4 regions of the Neptunomonas japonica JAMM 1380 genome follow, and region 1 is predicted to be linked to each of the others. Evidence: predicted binding sites of a transcription regulator. Region 1 holds the regulator's gene; each other region holds the start of a gene.
The links. The regulator sigma-54, encoded in region 1, starts transcription at its own class of promoters, with help from an activator protein. The targets are predictions, from matches to a motif close to TGGCACNNNNNTTGCTNT.

Region 1 (5,004 bases):
TCTAGTAGGTGTGCGACTTCGGCAGGGCGAAGCGAATTGTTTAGAGTAAAACGCACCTGTTGAAAGGCGCCACTGTCCAGGGCCCGGTTGAGTTTGTCCAGTGCTGTAGTTTCGTCATTAGTAGTCATAATACCCTTAACTGCGAAAACGCACGGTACAATATTTTATGTTGCTGTAGTATAGCGGATAGATGAGTTGTATTCAGTAGTTGCTATGCGTGAATCAGAGGTTATTCATCTTCATCAAAGCGATTGTTAATGAGAGCTTCAATGGCAGAAATCGCATCATCTTGGTCGCTACCCGTGGCAATGACAGTGAGTTCTGTTCCCTTACTAGCAGCCAGCATCATGACTGACATAATGCTCTTGCCATCAACCTCGCGGCCTTCTTTAACTAAACGTACGTCAGAAGAAAACCTAGAAGTCGTATTAATGAGCTTGGCGGCAGCACGCGCATGTAAACCGAGCTTGTTAATGATGGTGATTTTTAGTTCAAGCATAGCGCTTTATTTCCTCTGTGTAATGGTGTCGAGCGCTCAGCGCAGCTCTCGATGCCTGATGTTCACACTATCCATATAAGATTTAAAGTGGCTAGCTAGTTGTTCAGTGACATAAACTGAGCGATGTTGGCCGCCGGTGCAGCCGATCCCTACGGTGACATAGCTACGATTGTTTTGCATGAAGTGCGGTAGCCATTTATCTAAGTATTCTTGAAGATCCTTTATCATTGCGTTTACGTCACTTTCTTGGCTAAGAAAATCGATTACCGGCTGGTCGAGCCCTGTGTGTTTTCTAAGTTCAGCTACCCAATATGGGTTGGGTAAAATACGCATATCAAAAACAATATCGACATCCATAGGGACGCCATGTTTAAAACCAAATGATTCAAACTGTAAAGAAAGTGACTGCTCTTTACGTTCAGAAATTCTGAGTTTTATGATGTCACGTAGTTCGTAAATAGATAGTAGTGTTGTGTCTATTCGCAGATCAGCAAGATCAGCAATCGGTTCTAATAATGTGCGTTCATAGTCAATAGAGTCAGGAAGGTTACTGACTAACTCTGCCATCGGGTGGCGTCGTCTTGTTGAGCTGTATCTTTTTAATAGTGTGTCGTGAGAGGCATCAACATAAAGTAGTTCAACTGTGATTTTAGGGTGCTTTTTAAAATCTCGCCAGATGCTCGGCAATTTCTCGAGATTGCTTGATAGGTTGCGAGCATCTATGCACACGGCAATACGGTTGAGCTGTGCGTCATCCTCTAACATATGATCAATTAAGTTTGGCAGTAATTTGGCCGGAAGGTTATCAATACAATAGAAGCCAACATCTTCGAGGGCTTGTAGAGCTGTACTTTTTCCTGAGCCTGATCGCCCACTAATGATCACTAATTTCATAGATCCATCTCTAAATGCGAAACAGTTGAGTAGCAACGTCTAAAAGTTGCTCATTTGAATGTGTATTTCTTAATGTGTCCCGGAACTCCTCCTGACTGAATACTTCGGCCAGCTTTCCGAGCGTGCTTAAGTGGTCGTCACATGCTTCTTCGGGAACTAATAGAAAAAATAATAAATCGACAGGACGATTATCGATCGCATCAAAATCAATGGGCTTGGATAAGTATATAAGTGCGCCAGTGGCCGTTTGGACGTTGGCAAGGCGACAGTGTGGAATGGCCACACCTTCACCTATGCCCGTACTGCCCAAGCGTTCTCTGCCGATGAGGCCGCTAAATACTGCTTCTGCTGAGAGATCACTGTTTGATTCAGCAATGATTTTACTGACAAGCTCAATGATACGTTTTTTGCTTCCTCCTTCAATATTTTGAAGAACTCGCTCTGGTGATAATAGTGACAGAATGGGCATGTGATTTCAGTTTTAAAAGTTACTTATGGCTTTTAGTTTTTCTTTATGTTTGATGACCTGACGATCTAGTTTATCGATCAATCCATCAATAGCAGCATACATATCATCTTGTTCGCTTGTGGCAAAAATTTCACCGCCGGCGATGTGCATATCCGCTTCAGCTTTTTGACGTTGTTTGTCTATGCTTAGTGTAACTTGTACATTAGTAATGTTATCGAAATGTCGTTCAAGCTTCTCAAATTTAGTATGTACATACTCAGAAAGCGGTTCAGTAAGCTCTACATGATGACCTGTAATATTGATTTGCATAGGTATCTCCTTTTAAAACGACGCATGTCGTTATAACTTAATATTAAACCAGACACTTCCTTTCATTAGAAGGAGCAATGCCCATTGCTTCTCGGTATTTTGCAACAGTCCTTCTTGCAACTTTAATTCCTTCTTGGTCTAACAGTTGGGCAATTTTGTTATCACTCAACGGCTTTGCAGTATTTTCAGCAGAAATCATTTTTTTAATGACGGCGCGAATAGCTGTAGAGGACGCAGCGCCACCGTCATTGGTGCTTACATGACTAGAAAAAAAATATTTTAACTCAAAAATTCCGCGCGGAGTGTGCATATATTTTTGTGTGGTAACACGAGAAATAGTCGATTCATGCATTTCTACTGCTTCTGCAATGTCATGTAACACCATTGGCTTCATGGCTTCATCACCATGCTCCAAGAACGCTGATTGGCGCTCAATAATCTGACTAGATACTTTTAGTAGAGTCTCATTACGGCTTTGTAGGCTTTTTATAAACCAGCGAGCTTCTTGTAAGTGGTTTTTAAGATAGGTGTTATCAGCGCTGCTGTCAGCTCGACGAATGAGGTCGGCATAACTCGTGTTAATTTTTAGGTTGGGAGATGCGTCTTGATTTAGTCGTACCGTCCAAACCCCTTGGAATTTCTCTACATATACATCGGGGGTAACGTATTCAGCTTTTGAGCTAGAAATATGAGAACCGGGATAGGGGTTTAGTGATTGTATTAAGAGAATAATAGCTTGTAGTTGAGGCTCTTTTAATCGCAGTTTTCGTAGTAGCTGCTTATAATCCCGTGTTCCTAACAAGTGTATGTATTGTTTGCATAATGTAAGCGCTTGTTGAAGCAGCGGCGTGTCTGGTGGTAATTGGCGCAACTGAATGCTTAAGCACTCACCCAAATCACGAGAGGCAACGCCTGGAGGGTCAAACTGTTGAATCCTGTGTAATACTGCGTCTACTTCATCGAGTTCAGACTCGGCAAATAATGTAGGTTCGCTCTCTTTAAAGTGTTCAAGAATTTCTTCTGTAGAGGAGCGCAAATACCCTTCGTTATCGATGCCGTCAATAATTGCTTCAGCAATTAAGCGGTCTGCCGGGCTCATTGGCGTTAAATTTAACTGCCAGTTAAGGTGGTCTTGCAGTGTTTCTTCTGCCGTGTCGTTAGATTCAAAAAAAGAATCATCATCTCGCTGGCTACTGCTTGTTCCTGTTTGATACGTGTCTTCCCAAGAGGAGTCTGTGCTGAGTTCAGAGGGAATGTTGTCGCTCCACTGATCTTCAGCTGAGTTCTCTATGCTCTCGTTGCTTGATGTGCTGGATTGGGCGAGGTTGTTATCTTCACTTGGAGTGGTTATTTCTTGCTGTACTTCGGGTTGATGCGTTTCATCGAAATCATCACTCGTTTCGAGCATCGGGTTACTGTCCAGTGCCTCCTGTATTTCATGTTGGAGGTCGAGTGTCGACAGCTGCAACAAACGAATAGCTTGTTGTAGTTGAGGGGTCATTGTCAGGTGCTGACCCATTTTGAGTTGCAATGATTGCTTCATATAACTACAAGGTTACTCCAATAGGGCAGTTCATATAACTTAGAATGTGAAATTTACAATGTGATGTTCAAAGTGTAAATGTATGTCCTAAGTAGGCTGCTTTTACTTGTTCATTTGAAAGTATCTCTTCTGGTGTTCCTTGAGCAAGAATAACGCCTTCACTAACAATATAGGCTTTTTCACAAATATCGAGTGTTTCTCTCACATTATGGTCAGTAATTAAAATACCAATACCTTTGGATTGTAGGTGTTTTATAGTGTGTTTTATGTCATTTACAGAGATGGGATCAACGCCGGCAAATGGTTCGTCTAATAGAATAAAGGTAGGTTCGGAGGCCAACGCTCGGGCTATTTCTACACGCCGGCGTTCGCCGCCAGATAGGCTCATGCCTAAGCTGTCGCGTAAGTGTGTGATGTGGAATTCGCTTAGGAGGCTTTCTAGCTTCTCGTTACGCTGCGCTGTCGAGAGTTCTTTTCGCATCTCTAGTATGCCGAGCAGGTTATCTTGTACGCTAAGTTTGCGGAAAATGGATGCTTCCTGTGGGAGGTAGCCTATTCCTTTTCGGGCGCGTTCATGCATCGGTAGTTGTGTGACGTCATCGCTATTGATACGTATAGCGCCTTTGTCGGTATTAACTAACCCCACAATCATATAAAAACAGGTGGTTTTTCCCGCACCGTTTGGACCTAGAAGTCCAACGATTTCACCGCTGTTAACTTCCAGGGAGACATCGCGAACTACCTGTCTCTTTTTGTATGATTTTGCTAGATGTAAAGCCTGAAGAAGAGTGTTCATCTGTACTAATTGGCCTTAGGCTGAATAATCATTTTAACGCGTTGTCCCGAGGACCCAGATCCACTATATGCGTTGACGATGGCTTTTTTCATTTGGTAAACGATACGCTCGCCGCTAAATGTGTCTCTATCTTGTTCTACGCGTGCTTGGCCCGTTATAGTGACGGTTTGTTCAGCAATTTTATATTCTAATTTTTCGCCAAATGCGTTAGTAATCGGCTGATCTTTTGAGGGCCTTTGGCGAAAGTTGGCAGGGCTTCCCGTGGCGATGATTAGGTTAATATCATCCTTTTTTCGATATAGGTCGACCTTGGCTGCTCGAATCTCCATGCTGCCTTGGGTCATCAGGACATTGCCTTTGTATGTTGTTGTACCTGTGTTGTCGTCAATGCGAGCACTGTCTGCACTTATATGAATAGGCTGCTTTCGATCAGTCGGGAGCGCAAAGCAAAATGAGCTGAACAATGCACTTATAAGCAGAAAGAGCTGTATTAA
Region 2 (5,004 bases), 600 kb from region 1:
TCATTACTTAACTCCAAGGGAATATTGAGTGAAAAACGTGTACACCCGGGCTCACTGCTACACTCAATTAGCCCATGATGTTGATTAATGATGGATTGCGCTATAGACAACCCCAACCCCGAGCCATCTGCTCGACCGCTGATCATCGGATAGAAAACTGTATTAAGTATGTCTGTGGGTATCCCTGGACCATTATCAATAATATCAAGGCAGCACACTAATCTATGCCGCTCAGAACCCAACGTCACCTGACGCTTTGCTCGAGTTCGAAGAAAAATCTCTGGTGCTTCAACCTCATTTTCTTGTAATGCCTGCATCGCATTTCTTACAACATTCAATACCGCTTGAATAATTCTCTCTGAATCCCCCGTAAATTCAGGAATACTCGGGTCATAATCCCTTCTCAGGGCCAGCTTACCAGCGCATTCTGCATTCACTAATGCACAGACTCTCTCGAGCACTGCATGGATATTTACTTGCTCTTGCTTGGGAAGCTGATGTGAGCCCAATAATCGATCAACCAGATTCCTTAACCGGTCAACCTCTTCGATAATGATATGCGTATATTCATGTAACGCTTCATCTTCTAATTCTCTTTCGAGCAACTGTGCCGCCCCTCGAATACCCCCTAGAGGGTTCTTTATCTCATGCGCCATTCCTCTCACTAAATTCCGAGTAGCGGCATGGTGTGATAACAACTCCTCTTCGCGCTCGATTCGCAGCAGACGATCTCTTGCTTGGATCTCAATTAGCAACATAGGACTATGCTGCAATGGTAAAGGATTAACACTGTAATCAACTGTGAGCTCATGACCACTCATCGTAAGAAGTTTTGCTTCACGACGCGTGTATGGGTGGCCAGAGTGGATTGATTTCTTTAGTACTGCCAGCTCATCAGAATCATTAGTAAGCCACTGCTCAACACCGTAATTTCTCAAACGCTTGGCTGTCGCTTCCAGCAGCATTTCTGCAGCAGGGTTCATATAATCGATACACAGCTTCTCATCCAACAGAATCACACTGGTAGATAGGTTTTCTAAAGTTTGCTTATGTGTTTGTTTTCGAAACATCCGCGCGACCACCTAATACGTTGTTAAGCACAATGCAAAATAAGCGCCAACTTATAAAAATATTCTTTTATAACCAGAAAGCGCTAACAACACGCCTAAAGAGATACAAGCAAAGACTAGTTATGCGTATACCACTATAGCACCACTTCCAAACGCACCAATATAGTGCACCACTACTTTATTAGTGCGTTATTCTTACTCATTACAGTAAATACCAGGCAAAAAAAAACCTCCCGAAGGAGGTTTCTTTAAACAATCTCAATTAGCAAGAGTAGTACAAGTCATACTCTACAGGGTGAGTTGTCTGGTTTACTTTATCTACTTCTGCCTGCTTCACTTCAATGTATGCATCAAGCATATCATCAGTAAATACGTTGCCGCGTGTCAGGAATTCACGGTCAGCATCTAGCTCAGCCAATGCTTCAGCTAAAGAACCACAAACTTGTGGAATCTCTGCTGCTTCTTCTGGAGGAAGGTCATACAGATCTTTATCTGCAGCATCGCCAGGATGAATCTTGTTCTGAATACCGTCAAGACCAGCCATCATCAGTGCTGCGAAGCACAAGTATGGGTTAGCAATTGGATCAGGAAAACGAGTTTCGATACGACGTGCTTTAGCAGTAGTCACATAAGGAATACGGATAGAAGCCGAACGGTTACGAGCCGAATAAGCCAGCATTACAGGCGCTTCAAAATGAGGAACCAAGCGCTTATAAGAGTTCGTACCTGGATTAGTCAGTGCACAAAGCGCTTTAGCGTGCTTAATGATACCACCGATGTAGAACAAAGCGGTCTCACTCATACCTGCATAAGCGTCACCAGCAAAGATGTTTACACCATCTTTAGACAAAGACTGATGAACATGCATACCAGAACCGTTATCACCAACAATTGGCTTAGGCATGAAAGTCGCCGTTTTACCATACGCATGAGCAACATTATGTACGCAGTATTTTAAAACCTGGACTTCATCTGCTTTATTTACTAGCGTGTTAGCACCAACACCAATTTCACACTGACCAGCCGTCGCTACTTCATGGTGATGAACTTCAACATCCAATCCCATAGCCGTCATTGCATTACACATGTTTGCACGTAGGTCATGTAGAGAATCAACAGGAGGAACAGGGAAGTAACCACCCTTAACACGTGGACGGTGACCTGTATTACCACCTTCATACTTGTTGTTCGTAGACCATGCAGCTTCTTCAGAAGTAATAGTGTAACCACAACCACTCATTTCATTATGGAAATGAACTTCATCAAATACGAAGAACTCAGGCTCAGGGCCAAACATTGCTGTATCAGCGATACCGGTAGACTTTAGATACTCTTCAGCACGGCGAGCAACAGAACGAGGATCACGCTCATAACCCTGACCCGTTACCGGCTCAACGATATCACAACGGACAATAACAGTAGACTCTTCAGAAAACGGGTCCAAGATAGATGCACTATCATCTGGCTGAAGAATCATGTCAGATTCATTAATACCCTTCCAACCTTCGATAGAAGAACCGTCAAACATTTTCCCTTCTTCAAAGAAGTCATCACCCATCTGGTGAACAGGAATAGTAACGTGCTGCTCTTTACCTTTAGTGTCAGTGAATCGCATATCAACCCACTTAACATCATTTTCTTCGATTAACTTCAGAGTCTTCTCTGACATTTGGCTCTCTCCACATCAAAATTTTGTCAGACACGCTAAAAAACACGGTCCTGAAAAACATATCGGCCTAAGCCGGCTTAATATTTCAATAAGCAACTAGTGTGCCAGCACATATGTGCTTGATTTTATTACACCAGCCACCTTCAAACCCAATAAAACGCACCAAAATAACCCGAAAAACAAAACATCGCACCATAACAGTGCATAAACCGTGTTACATATACCGCTTTATATAGCCGCTAATATCATACTCCAACCTAAAACAAACTTCTTGTGGAAAAAAGACGTACAAACATAACTATTAATCAGGATCAACGTTGCTATTGCGTGTATAATGCGGCCTTTATGAAAATCTCTACAGGTACTTCCACGTGATCGAGAAGCTGAGAAATATCGCCATCATTGCGCACGTTGACCATGGTAAAACCACACTGGTTGACAAACTATTATCGCAATCTGGCACCCTGGGCCGCCGAGATGAGGGCACCGAGCGCATTATGGACTCCAATGACCAGGAGAAAGAGCGCGGTATTACCATTCTGGCAAAAAATACAGCCATTGAGTGGAACGGTTACCATATCAACATCGTTGACACTCCGGGCCATGCGGATTTTGGTGGTGAAGTTGAGCGCGTACTATCAATGGTTGATTGTGTATGCCTGCTAGTCGATGCTGTTGATGGCCCTATGCCACAAACACGCTTTGTTACACAGAAAGCATTCGATCAGGGCTTGCGTCCAATCGTAGTTGTGAACAAGGTTGACCGTCCTGGTGCTGATCCTGACCGTGCCGTTGATAAAGTCTTTGATTTGTTTGACTCGTTAGGCGCTACTGATGAGCAACTTGATTTCCCAATCATTTACGCATCAGCTCTAAACGGTATTGCAGGACTTGAGCATGATAACCTTGCTGAAGACATGACCCCGCTTTTTGAAGCAATCATTGAGCATGTTAAACCACCTGAGGTTGACGTTGATGGACCATTCCAAATGCAGATTTCTGCTTTGGATTACAACAGCTATGTGGGTGTTATTGGTGTTGGCCGTGTTAAACGCGGTTCGGTTAAGCTAAACCAACAAGTGAAAATCATTGGTGCCGACGGCAAAGTACGTAGCGGTCGTGTACAAAAGATTATGGGCTATCTTGGCCTCGAACGCATAGACGTGGACACAGCTCGCGCAGGCGATATCATTTGCGTCACAGGTATGGATGTACTAAATATTTCTGATACCTTGTGCGACCCTGAGAATGTAGAAGCATTGCCTCCATTATCAGTGGATGAGCCAACGGTTTCTATGACATTCCAGGTTAACGACTCTCCTTTTGCGGGTAAAGACGGCAAGTTCGTTACCAGCCGTAACATCAAAGAGCGTCTAGATCGTGAGTTAATTCACAACGTTGCTCTACGCGTTGTAGAAGGCGACTCACCTGAGAAATTCCGTGTATCTGGCCGTGGTGAGCTTCACCTTTCTGTATTGATTGAAACCATGCGCCGCGAAGGCTTTGAGCTGGGTGTTTCTCGCCCCGAAGTAGTTCAAAGAGAAGTTGATGGCGTTACCCATGAACCTTTTGAAATCGTTATGATTGACGTTGAAGAAGATCATCAGGGAAGCATCATCGAAGAAGTAGGTAAACGTGGTGGCGACATGACCAATATGGAAGTGGATGGTACTGGCCGTATTCGCCTTACTTTCCTAATTCCATCACGCGGTCTGATCGGCTTCCGTAGCCAATTCCTGACAATGACATCAGGTACTGGCATCATGACTTCTATCTTTGACCATTACGGCCCTGTCAAAACAGGTGAAGTTGCTTCGCGTACCAATGGTGTGTTGATCACTATGGTAACGGGTAAAGCACTTGGTTATTCGTTATGGAACCTGCAGGCACGCGGACGTCTTTGTATCGCACCTAACGTTGAAGTATACGAAGGTATGATTCTAGGCATTCATAGCCGTACAAATGACTTAGCAGTTAACCCAATTAAAGGTAAGCAGCTAACCAACGTACGTGCATCAGGTACTGATGAGAATATTCAGCTAACGCCGCCAATTCGCTTCACGCTAGAACAGGCGCTAGATTTCATTGAAGATGATGAACTAGTTGAAGTAACGCCGAACCACATTCGTTTACGTAAGAAGTTCCTTACAGAAAACGAGCGTAAGCGCTTTGCCCGTACGGGCAAATAAACAAGCAAGAATAAAAAGGCGACTCTTTAGTCGCCTTTTTTACGCCTATAGATTCCCTTTCCTCATCTTCCCACTC
Region 3 (5,004 bases), 1.7 Mb from region 1:
CCAGTATATATAAAGATGAAACAGCGGGAATTGCAGCGCTTGATTTACTAATAAGCAAGGAGCCCGGAGGAGAAGCCTCGGGTAGGTACGAGTTAGCAAAGTTATATGTGAATTCTGATAATATTCCCGCAGCGGTAGCGGAATTAGACAGCGTTTTAATACTTGCTCATGAAGCTGATATAGCGAATGTATTAAATATGATGATCCCTTTGTTAGTGGGGGAGAGTATGAATTCTCATGCGGTTAATACTATGAGAAAACTGGTGAGGAAGTACCCTTCTAATAATAGTTTCTTATTCGGTCTTGCAGAAGTTTATGCTATTTCAGGCATGGATGATGAATTTGTTAATGCTATCGATAAGCTTACTAGAGAGCCTAAATCGTATTCTCCTGCCTATCGTTTAGGTGCCAAATGGGCTGCACAAAAAGGGGACCCAGTATTAGAGAAGCGCTACTTGGAAGAATATACGAGTGCTGAGCCGCAAGACTTACAAGGCTGGGTTGCACTTGCAGGTTTTAATTATAATCGTAACAAGTTAGATGATGCTATTCAGGCTATTAAGCTAGGTATGCAGTCAAACCCTAAGAGTGCTCAGTTGAAGTACGAGCTAGGCTCGCTTTACCAGGCTCGTGGTGATATTGAGTTGGCAAACCAACAGTATCGTGACTCACTAAAGTTAAAGGGAGATTACTTTCAAGCGATGGATAATCTTGCAAGTAATTTGCTTGATGCTAATACAGATCTGGACGAGGCGTCGCAGTATGCAGGCATCCTTTATCAGGTGTTACCTGAGGACCCTTACATTAAAGATTTGATGGGGTGGTCGTTATATCGCTCAGGTGAATTTCAAGATGCGCTTGTATATTTTAAAGAGTCGGCAGCAGTGATTGTTGACTCTGGGCGATCAGACTACCATGCAGGCTTAACGCTTATTGAGTTGGGACGTAAGAAAGAAGCCGTAGTGTATTTGAAATCGGCTCTGTCGAAAGGTTTGTCTAACCCTTTAATCAATCAAGTTAATCAACATCTGGCAGAGCTCAATTGATAAATCTGGAAGCTACTTAAAACAGAGTTGCTTTAGACTTTAAGTCATCCAGTGAGAGTATTTTAATTTAGCTTTAGTGTTTCCTTTGTTTTTCCACATTAGGCACATTATTTGTGTCTTTTGTGCTTCATAGGTGTTCTCAGCGAAGTTTCCCGACACTTGTTGTGGTCCATATAGGTAGATGGTTTTTCCTTTAGCTTTATCATGATAATGAAAATTAAAGCTCAGCGGAGAGTTTGAAGTGAATTTGTACTTTATACGCTTTCCTTTTTTTACGAGTAAACAGTCCTCTACTACCACTCCTGCTTTTACGTGTTTTGTGATGCTAGTAAAGCTGGGGTTATTAGCTTTTTGTGTGGTGTCGCTTGACGCTAATGATAGAGTAGAAAAAGAGCATAATAGTGAGAATGCTGCAGCAAGCGCTTTGTAATTTATTAAACCGTTTTTAATACTCTCAATAGCCATAGAGTTACCACTTTGTAAGTTGTAAAGACTAAAAAACCGCGAATTAACGCGGTCTTTAATAAGTATAGCTAATTAACTAGTTAGTGCTTTCTTTTCCAGCCAAGAGCAGCCAAACCAAGACCAAATAGGAAAATACTTCCTGGTAATGGGATACCTGTTGGCGGGTTGGTTGGGTTGCTAAGGTTTACTGTTAATAACCCAAAATCACCAACATTTTGGCTATCAAATGCACGTGCTTGAATTAAATAAGTACCTGGCGCATAGCCAGTAGTGTCCCAAGAAAATGTTTGGGTCGCAGTATTAAATGTTGGTAATGCATGAATAAAACCGGCACCAAGTACGAGGTTAGGATCCCAAGATGCCCCAGCCAGTAAAGCGCCATCTTCCGCATCTAAGGCAGTAAAGATATGAGATATAGGTCCTGGGCCCACTAAGGCATTTATTATAGCATCAGCAACAACCGGCGCTTGGTTAGAGGCGGCATCGACACCATCAAACATCCAGTCAAACTCAACAAATGAGCCGTTGCTAGCGATGATATTGCCGCTAAATGCTGCGTCTGCACCAGGGTTTTGGGCCGCAGTGTGATCGGTAATTTGAGCACGGTTAACATCGCCCACGATTGTCATTAGTCCTGTCGTAGGGTCAACGGTAAATCCTGGAACTTGGCTATTAATATTTACATTTAAGTCTTGATTGTAGGTTAATGTTAAGCCATCAGGAGAGGTCGCATTGAGTCCTTGAGAGTAATCACTCCCTGCTAGTCGGCTCACTTCGGGTTGGATGGTCGAGAATGTGAAGTTGATAGGAGTGGTTGCTGTTGTACCATCCCAGACAATTCGAGAATCAAGGTCAAAGCTTGATCCAGCCCAATTTCCTAAGCCTGAAGAGCTTACGCGGCAGCAGCTACCACCACCAATATCATATGTGCCTGCCGAAGTTAGTTGTATGCTATGTGTTCTTGTTACCACCGCATAGCGGCTATCAGACTGGTCGACGACTGTTGGGGTTGCTGTTGCTGTTCCGACCCCTGTAACACTTACGTTACCTAGCTGAGCAACAAAGGTCTTTCGCCAAAAAGTGGTTTCTTGAATCGTCAATAAGCCGTTTGCGTCTACACTAGGTATCAATGCACCACCACGGAAATGGGAAGCGCCTGCAGTTCCCGCAACCATGCTGAGTGAGCCTGCTATGCTTGTTGCTATGATTATTTTTTTTAATGCAGTTTTCATGCTGGACCTCCGCCATTTCTGAATTTTGTGTTGAAGGAGGTTCCTTCAGCATCACAAATTCCAACGAAACTATGCAAAAAGGTTCATGCACATGGCGTACCAATAATTTGTTATGGCATGTAATCATTTGTAAATATAAGCAATTATAATTTTAAGTGTTGCTTTTTGGAGGCATATTACTTTTTGCTGTAAAATTATCTGACGCACAAAGCAGACGTTTCTTGCGAGCTTTTATTATCAGGAGGCTGTTTTTAAGGATAGGATCTTGAGTTGCAGAATTTGGAGAAGTACTACTGATCAAGCAATCTATATGTGAAAGCACTCTACTTAGATTGTTTCTCTTTCCTATATCGGCGAAAATAGTCGGTAATCCTATTTAACGCATGCGGGTTGACGTTAGTTGCTGGCTAATTTTAGTCTCAGGCTGTTGACCTATGCATAACTCAGAAGACTCTATCTCATGTCTAATTCAGCTATTGCGCAAGAAGTATTTAAGCGCAGGACTTTTGCGATCATTTCTCACCCGGATGCTGGTAAAACAACCATTACAGAAAAATTATTACTCTTGGGTAACTTGATTCAAAAGGCTGGTACGGTCAAAGGTAAAAAAAGTGATCGTCATGCAACTTCTGATTGGATGACGATGGAGCAGGATCGTGGAATCTCTATTACCTCTTCTGTGATGCAGTTTCATTGGAATGATCGTGTTGTAAACCTTCTAGATACACCCGGCCATGAAGATTTCTCCGAAGATACCTACCGTACCCTTACGGCGGTAGATAGTGCTTTGATGATTGTAGATGGTGCGAAGGGTGTTGAGGATCGCACTATTAAGTTGATGGATGTTTGTCGGCTGCGCGATACGCCTATTTTCTCGTTTGTTAACAAGATGGACCGCGATATTCGTGATCCAATTGAGTTGTTAGATGAAATTGAAGAAGTATTGAAAATTCAGGCCGCCCCTATTAACTGGCCAATTGGAATGAGTACATTTTTTAAAGGTGTATACAACCTTTATACTGATACTATTCATGTGTACAAAGCTGGGCAAAGCGCAGTATTGTCGGATGATACAAAGATTCATGGCCTAGAGTCTGTTGAAGCACGCGAGCTTTTAGGCGATGACTATGATGATTTTGTTGATGAAATAGAGCTTGTTCGAGGCGCTAGCCACGAATTTGATCAAGAAGCTTTTTTAGCGGGTAAACAAACACCGGTTTTCTTTGGGACAGCCTTAGGTAACTTTGGTGTTCGTGAGATGTTGAATGATTTTGTTGAGTGGGCGCCTGCGCCGATTGCGCGTGAAACAACTACTCGAAAAGTGGCTGTTGATGAACGTAAGTTTTCTGGCTTTATTTTCAAAATTCAAGCCAATATGGACCCTAAGCATCGTGACCGTATCGCTTTTATGCGCATCTGCTCAGGTAGCTATACCCGTGGTATGAAAATGAAGCATACGCGTATTAACAAAGATGTACGTATTGCTGATGCAGTGACATTTCTTGCGGGGGACCGTGAGAACGTAGAAGAAGCTTGGTCAGGTGACATTATTGGTTTGCATAACCACGGTACTATTCAAATTGGCGATACCTTTACCGAAGGCGAAATCTTAAAATTTACCGGTATACCTCATTTTGCTCCTGAGATGTTCCAGCGTGTTAGGCCACTAGATCCACTTAAAGCGAAACAGCTACAGAAGGGGCTGCAGCAGCTAGCTGAAGAGGGCGCTGTGCAGTTATTTCAACCGCTTAAAAACAATGACCTAGTTCTAGGTGCTGTTGGTCAGTTGCAGTTTGAAGTCGTTATGTTCCGCTTAAAAGATGAATACAAAGTCGATTGTAAATACGAACCGATATCGGTTCAAACAGCCCGTTGGGTAGAGTGTAATGACAATAAAATGCTCGAAGATTTACGTAAAAAAGGTTACGAAAATCTCGCATTAGATGGTGGTGGTTTATTAACTTACCTAGCCCCAACTCGTGTGAACCTGAGCTTGACTCAAGAACGTTGGCCTGATGTACAGTTCCGTGCAACACGAGAGCATTAAGCTTTTTTGTAGTAATAGAGACTAAGGAGGGTTTTGATGGCTGGCTTACAAATTATTGATAGTCACTGTCATTTGGATTTTCCTGTATTTGATGCAATACGCCAGCAGGTTGTGCAAAGTGCACAGTCTGCTGGCGTGAGGCATATCGTAATACCTGCTGTTACGTATCAAGGCTTTCAACGAGTTATTGATACGGCTTCCCTTTACCCACATG
Region 4 (5,004 bases), 1.3 Mb from region 1:
AGCTGATTAAATATCCAACTCAAATAGGTATGCCAACCACTATCACCTTCTAGCATCTGTGTTAGCACATGTTCCTCAGAACCAACGCAAGGAACACCTTGCAATAAAGGTACTAATTGCGCACCTTCAATACGGTGGCTACGTACACCATAAACAGGACGGTACCCCAACTCTATGCTTTGATAATCAGGCTTAATCAGCTGTGCTAAGTCTTTAAGGTTCAGTGCTTTACGTTGACGAAGAGGGTCATACAAACGCACACCACTGGTTCCAGAGCGCGATAACGCTTTTAGTGCTTGGCTTGCAGCTCCCAGCAGCTCACCAGCATCATTTGCCTGCAGAGGAGCTAAGGCAACACCGACAGACGCACTTAAATGAATTTCTCGCTGATCTATACGAATCCCATATGACAACTGTTCGATAAGGCGATGTGCCACACTCACAGCAGCTTCGGCTTTATCTATATTCGATAATTGAATGATAAAGGCATCATCATTTGCACGAAAAAGAATATCACCCTCTCGTAGGGTCGTAAGTAGACGACTTGCTAACTCTTCAATGACTGTTTCACTGGCCGTTTGCCCTAAAGAGTCCTGAATCCATTGAAATTTTTCCAAACCTAGCTTCAACAAAGCTACTTGCTTGCCAGCTTTATTAGCATTGCTAATTTGAGCATTTAACGCCACTTTAAATAGAGGGACGGGGGAATCGTTAGTTGCTTTAATAAGCTGCTCGTAAAGTAATGGCTGTTTTATTGCACGCTCAGCATTCAAGACAAAATGCTGTGAGGCTTCAATCCACATCAGACGACAATCATACAAGGTATGCGAGTCAAACAATGCCAATACAGCTTCGGCCATACCAGACTCACAAGCGCTTACGCAAAGCGCTTGCAGCTTGGCAGCGCTTGAAGATAAATGTAACGTTTGTAAACTTTGCCCCGCTATAGAAGCGACTGACTGCTCGCACAAAGCAGCAAATTCAGGTGTGCTATAAATATAATGGCCTGCTGTATCTATCCAAGCTAGGTTACATCTCATTATTTGTCCCTTTGAATGAAAACCTTATTTACACTGTGCACTTTCATCAAGCCTATATGGGGCACATAGTTTAAGATTAGTCTGTTTTTTCAGCTGTGCTTTCCTGAGCGTCAAGACGACTCTCAATGTCAGCTAGAACTGTTTCTAACTGTTCAACTTTTTCTCGCGTCCGCCCTAAAACAATCGCTTGTGCATCAAATTCATCACGCGTAACCAAGTCCATTTTACTAAGCGCAGATTGCAAAAATACTTTTACTTGCTGCTGGCCAGGAAGGTCTGCGCCACCATTGAATGTGTTCATCATCTGTGAGAACTGCGCTGACAAGCCTTCTATAATTTTTTCATTCATCTTAACTAATCCTACTTACTAGCAAATTTAAAACTCGTTTCGGCTTCCACTATAGCGGCTGAAACCTTTTCCTTCTATTGCTGCGTTTATACTTTTCACCTCATTCGCCTTTCAAGGCCATGCACCAAAGAAGTGCGCGCACAACAAATGAGCACGTTAACTTCTTAATTTTTGTCTGAAAAGCAAAAATATCATTAAAAAACAAACCAAATAACACTCAACTAATTGTTTTTAAAAGATTTATAAAAACAAGGCACAAGTTTCGCTATAGGGAAGATAACTTACTAATAATCATCGGCACCAAAATAATGCCAATGAACATATAGCTAACTATAGGGAGACACCCCATGAAACTAATTTCGGCGATTATCAAGCCATTTAAATTGGATGATGTACGCGAAGCACTTTCCGAGATCGGTGTACAGGGTATCACCGTCACCGAAGTTAAAGGTTTTGGCCGCCAGAAAGGTCATACCGAACTGTATCGCGGTGCTGAATATGTTGTCGATTTCTTACCTAAAGTACGCATTGATGCCGCTATCTCAGATGAAATGGCCGATCAGGTAGTCGATACCATCAGTCAAGCAGCACAAACCGGAAAAATTGGTGACGGTAAAATTTTTGTCATGCCATTAGAACAAGTCGTGCGAATTCGTACGGGTGAGTCAGGTAACGACGCACTGTAAACCGAATTAAGTCTCGAGCCTGACGGAGGGCAGATGTGATGGAAGAATTATTAAATACAACAGCGGGTGATCTAGCCCAGCTAAAATATGCAGTAGATACTTTCTACTTCTTAATATGTGGTGCTTTAGTTATGTGGATGGCGGCTGGCTTCGCCATGTTAGAAGCAGGCTTAGTGCGCGCAAAAAATACCACTGAAATTTTGACCAAGAACATTTCGCTGTACGCTATTGCCTGCACCATGTACTTACTCTGTGGTTACTTCATCATGTATAGCTCAGATGCTGGCGGTATATTGCCAAACATTGGCGCTTTGATTGGTGACGAGAACGGCGTTGATGCAGTTCTTGCTGGCGGTGACGATGCTCCCTATTACTCTTCACGTTCAGACTTCTTTTTCCAAGTCGTGTTTGTAGCAACGGCAATGTCTATTGTCTCCGGTGCCGTCGCTGAACGTATGAAACTTTGGGCATTTTTAGCTTTTGCAGTCGTCATGACAGGCTTCATCTATCCAGTTGAAGGTTACTGGACATGGGGTGGCGGTTTCCTCAGTGAAGCGGGTTTCTCTGACTTTGCAGGTTCAGGTATTGTCCACATGGCAGGTGCTTCTGCTGCACTAGCTGGAGTGCTCATGCTTGGTGCTCGTAAAGGGAAATACGGTAAAAATGGGTCTATTAATGCGATCCCTGGTGCAAACCTACCGCTGGCAACACTAGGTACATTTATCCTTTGGATGGGCTGGTTTGGTTTTAACGGTGGATCACAGCTAAAATTATCAAATGTTGAAGACGCTAACGCCGTTGCTCAAGTGTTTATTAACACCAATGCGGCAGCAGCCGGTGGCTGTATTGCGGCTCTTATTGTTGCCCGCTTGTTATTCAAAAAAGCTGATTTAACTATGGCACTCAATGGTGCACTTGCTGGACTAGTCGCTATTACTGCTGATCCCTTATCCCCTACTGCACTGAGCTCTACGGTAATCGGCGCTGTCGGCGGGGTCATCGTCGTCTTTTCAATATTAACGCTCGATAAAATGCGCATTGATGACCCTGTCGGTGCAATCTCTGTACACGGTGTTGTGGGCATCTGGGGACTGCTAGCCGTACCTTTGAACAATGCAGATGCAACCTTTGGAGCACAACTACTTGGCATTATATCTATCTTTGCTTGGGTGTTTATCGCTAGTTTGGTTGTCTGGTCTATCCTGAAAGCTGCTATGGGCATTCGCATTAGCGAAGAGGAAGAGTACGAGGGCGCGGATATCGCTGAATGTGGTATGGAAGCTTATCCTGAGTTCAAGTCAGCAGGTAAATAGCAGAGTAACACCCATAAAACTTCGCTAAAAAGGGTGCTTCGGCACCCTTTCTGTTTTACAGCCAGACAATGCGTAACTTAATAAATGTGGGTATACTGGCGCCAGCTTATTTAAGTATGCTCGACAGTCGGTAACGATAATCGACACTAAAAGGAGACATCTATGAAACTTGTTAGCGCAGTAATCAAGCCCTTTAAATTAGACGACGTACGTGAAGCATTGTCTGATATTGGTATTCAAGGCGTAACGGTTACTGAAGTAAAAGGTTTTGGCCGCCAGAAAGGCCATACCGAACTCTATCGCGGTGCAGAATACGTTGTCGACTTTTTACCTAAAGTAAAAATCGAAGTCGCTATCGATGAGGATATGCTTGACCAAGTCATCGAAGCCATTAGTAAAACAGCAAACACCGGCAAGATTGGTGATGGCAAAATCTTTGTAATGCCTCTAGAGCAAGTCATTCGTATTCGTACAGGTGAAAGTGGTCCTGACGCTTTGTAAGATCTTTTGCGTAAAATATTAAAGCACCTTATTAGGTGCTTTTTTAATGCCCTCAGAAAAGTAGGGGAATAGAGACACTTTCATTGACATGAATCAGCGTATCAATAAGAGTTAACCCTATACTATCTCTTTTACGCGCTCGGATACTCTACCCCATGTATTTCCTATGATCAAAGGCAACGACACTTCTCCTGATCACATACGCTTGATCAACAACATCTTCAAGCCTTTTAGAGATGCAAAGATTGCTGTTGCCTGCATCCAAAGAAATGCGGGCTTTTTACTGGTTAACCACACATTCGCTGACACTCTAGGCTATGACTCTCACCACCTTTCAGGAGAATCATTTTTATTGTTATGCGAAAAGAAACTACACAAGTTTACACTCACACGCTTAGCCGCTCTGTTTGATGGTCAGATTGACAACTACAAACTAAAACGAAATTTACTAAAAAAAGATAACAAATTCTTTACAGCATCTGTCTCAGTATCCGCAATAAAAGACGATGCCAATACAACCATTGCTGCGATCATTATTGTTTCAGAAGTGAGCGATAATATTGACCAATTACTTGAGGTCAAAAAGCTCTCTTATGCTGTTGAAAATAGCGGAAGTGCAGTGATGATCACTGACGCTAACGGCTCTATTGAATATGCCAACGCACGATTGACCGATATAACCGGTTATCCGCTGGACGAGCTACTAGGCAACACGCCAGCCATACTACGCTCTGGACAAACTCCCGCTGAGACGTATAACAATTTGTGGGGTTGTATTCTTGCTAACAAATCTTGGCGTGGCGCCTTAATCAACCGAAAAAAAGATGGTTCATGCTATTGGGCTTATCAATCCATCGCCCCCATTGTCGACAAAAGCGGCACACTAATAAGTATTGTCTCAGTGAGCGATGACATATCCCAAATTAAAGAACATGAAGGCCAGATGGAACAGCTAGCCTTTTTTGACCCACTGACAACATTAGGAAATCGGCGTAAGTTTAGAGACGAACTCAATCGCCTTATCGCGATTCCTGAGGCGCTAAGCAGCGCTTTATTTTTACTCGATCTAGATCACTTCAAACAAGTTAACGATACATTAGGGCATGATGCTGGTG

Region 2: a site for sigma-54 is predicted at 2,829-2,846, ahead of glnA (glutamate--ammonia ligase). Genes of this name have one in related genera too.
Region 3: a site for sigma-54 is predicted at 2,828-2,845, ahead of NEJAP_RS02850 (PEP-CTERM sorting domain-containing protein). Genes of this name have one in related genera too.
Region 4: a site for sigma-54 is predicted at 1,641-1,658, ahead of glnK (P-II family nitrogen regulator). Genes of this name have one in related genera too.

What each region holds. Positions count from the first base shown of each region.
Region 1 is NZ_AP014546.1:3,063,162-3,068,165, reverse strand. Features, by position in the region: gene mgtE (magnesium transporter) at 1-128, opposite strand, end outside; gene NEJAP_RS14365 (HPr family phosphocarrier protein) at 230-499, opposite strand; gene rapZ (RNase adapter RapZ) at 536-1,393, opposite strand; gene ptsN (PTS IIA-like nitrogen regulatory protein PtsN) at 1,404-1,862, opposite strand; gene hpf (ribosome hibernation promoting factor) at 1,875-2,171, opposite strand; gene NEJAP_RS14345 (RNA polymerase factor sigma-54) at 2,215-3,714, opposite strand; gene lptB (LPS export ABC transporter ATP-binding protein) at 3,782-4,510, opposite strand; gene lptA (lipopolysaccharide transport periplasmic protein LptA) at 4,516-5,004, opposite strand, start outside.
Region 2 is NZ_AP014546.1:3,659,789-3,664,792, forward strand. Features, by position in the region: gene glnG (nitrogen regulation protein NR(I)) at 1-4, opposite strand, end outside; gene glnL (nitrogen regulation protein NR(II)) at 1-1,070, opposite strand, end outside; gene glnA (glutamate--ammonia ligase) at 1,333-2,739, opposite strand; gene typA (translational GTPase TypA) at 3,111-4,928, shown strand.
Region 3 is NZ_AP014546.1:622,217-627,220, forward strand. Features, by position in the region: gene NEJAP_RS02840 (tetratricopeptide repeat protein) at 1-1,046, shown strand, start outside; gene NEJAP_RS02845 (hypothetical protein) at 1,086-1,511, opposite strand; gene NEJAP_RS02850 (PEP-CTERM sorting domain-containing protein) at 1,592-2,743, opposite strand; gene NEJAP_RS02855 (peptide chain release factor 3) at 3,204-4,790, shown strand; gene NEJAP_RS02860 (TatD family hydrolase) at 4,827-5,004, shown strand, end outside.
Region 4 is NZ_AP014546.1:247,146-252,149, reverse strand. Features, by position in the region: gene NEJAP_RS01135 (diguanylate cyclase domain-containing protein) at 1-1,040, opposite strand, end outside; gene NEJAP_RS01130 (accessory factor UbiK family protein) at 1,117-1,389, opposite strand; gene glnK (P-II family nitrogen regulator) at 1,737-2,075, shown strand; gene NEJAP_RS01120 (ammonium transporter) at 2,114-3,388, shown strand; gene glnK (P-II family nitrogen regulator) at 3,551-3,889, shown strand; gene NEJAP_RS01110 (EAL domain-containing protein) at 4,056-5,004, shown strand, end outside.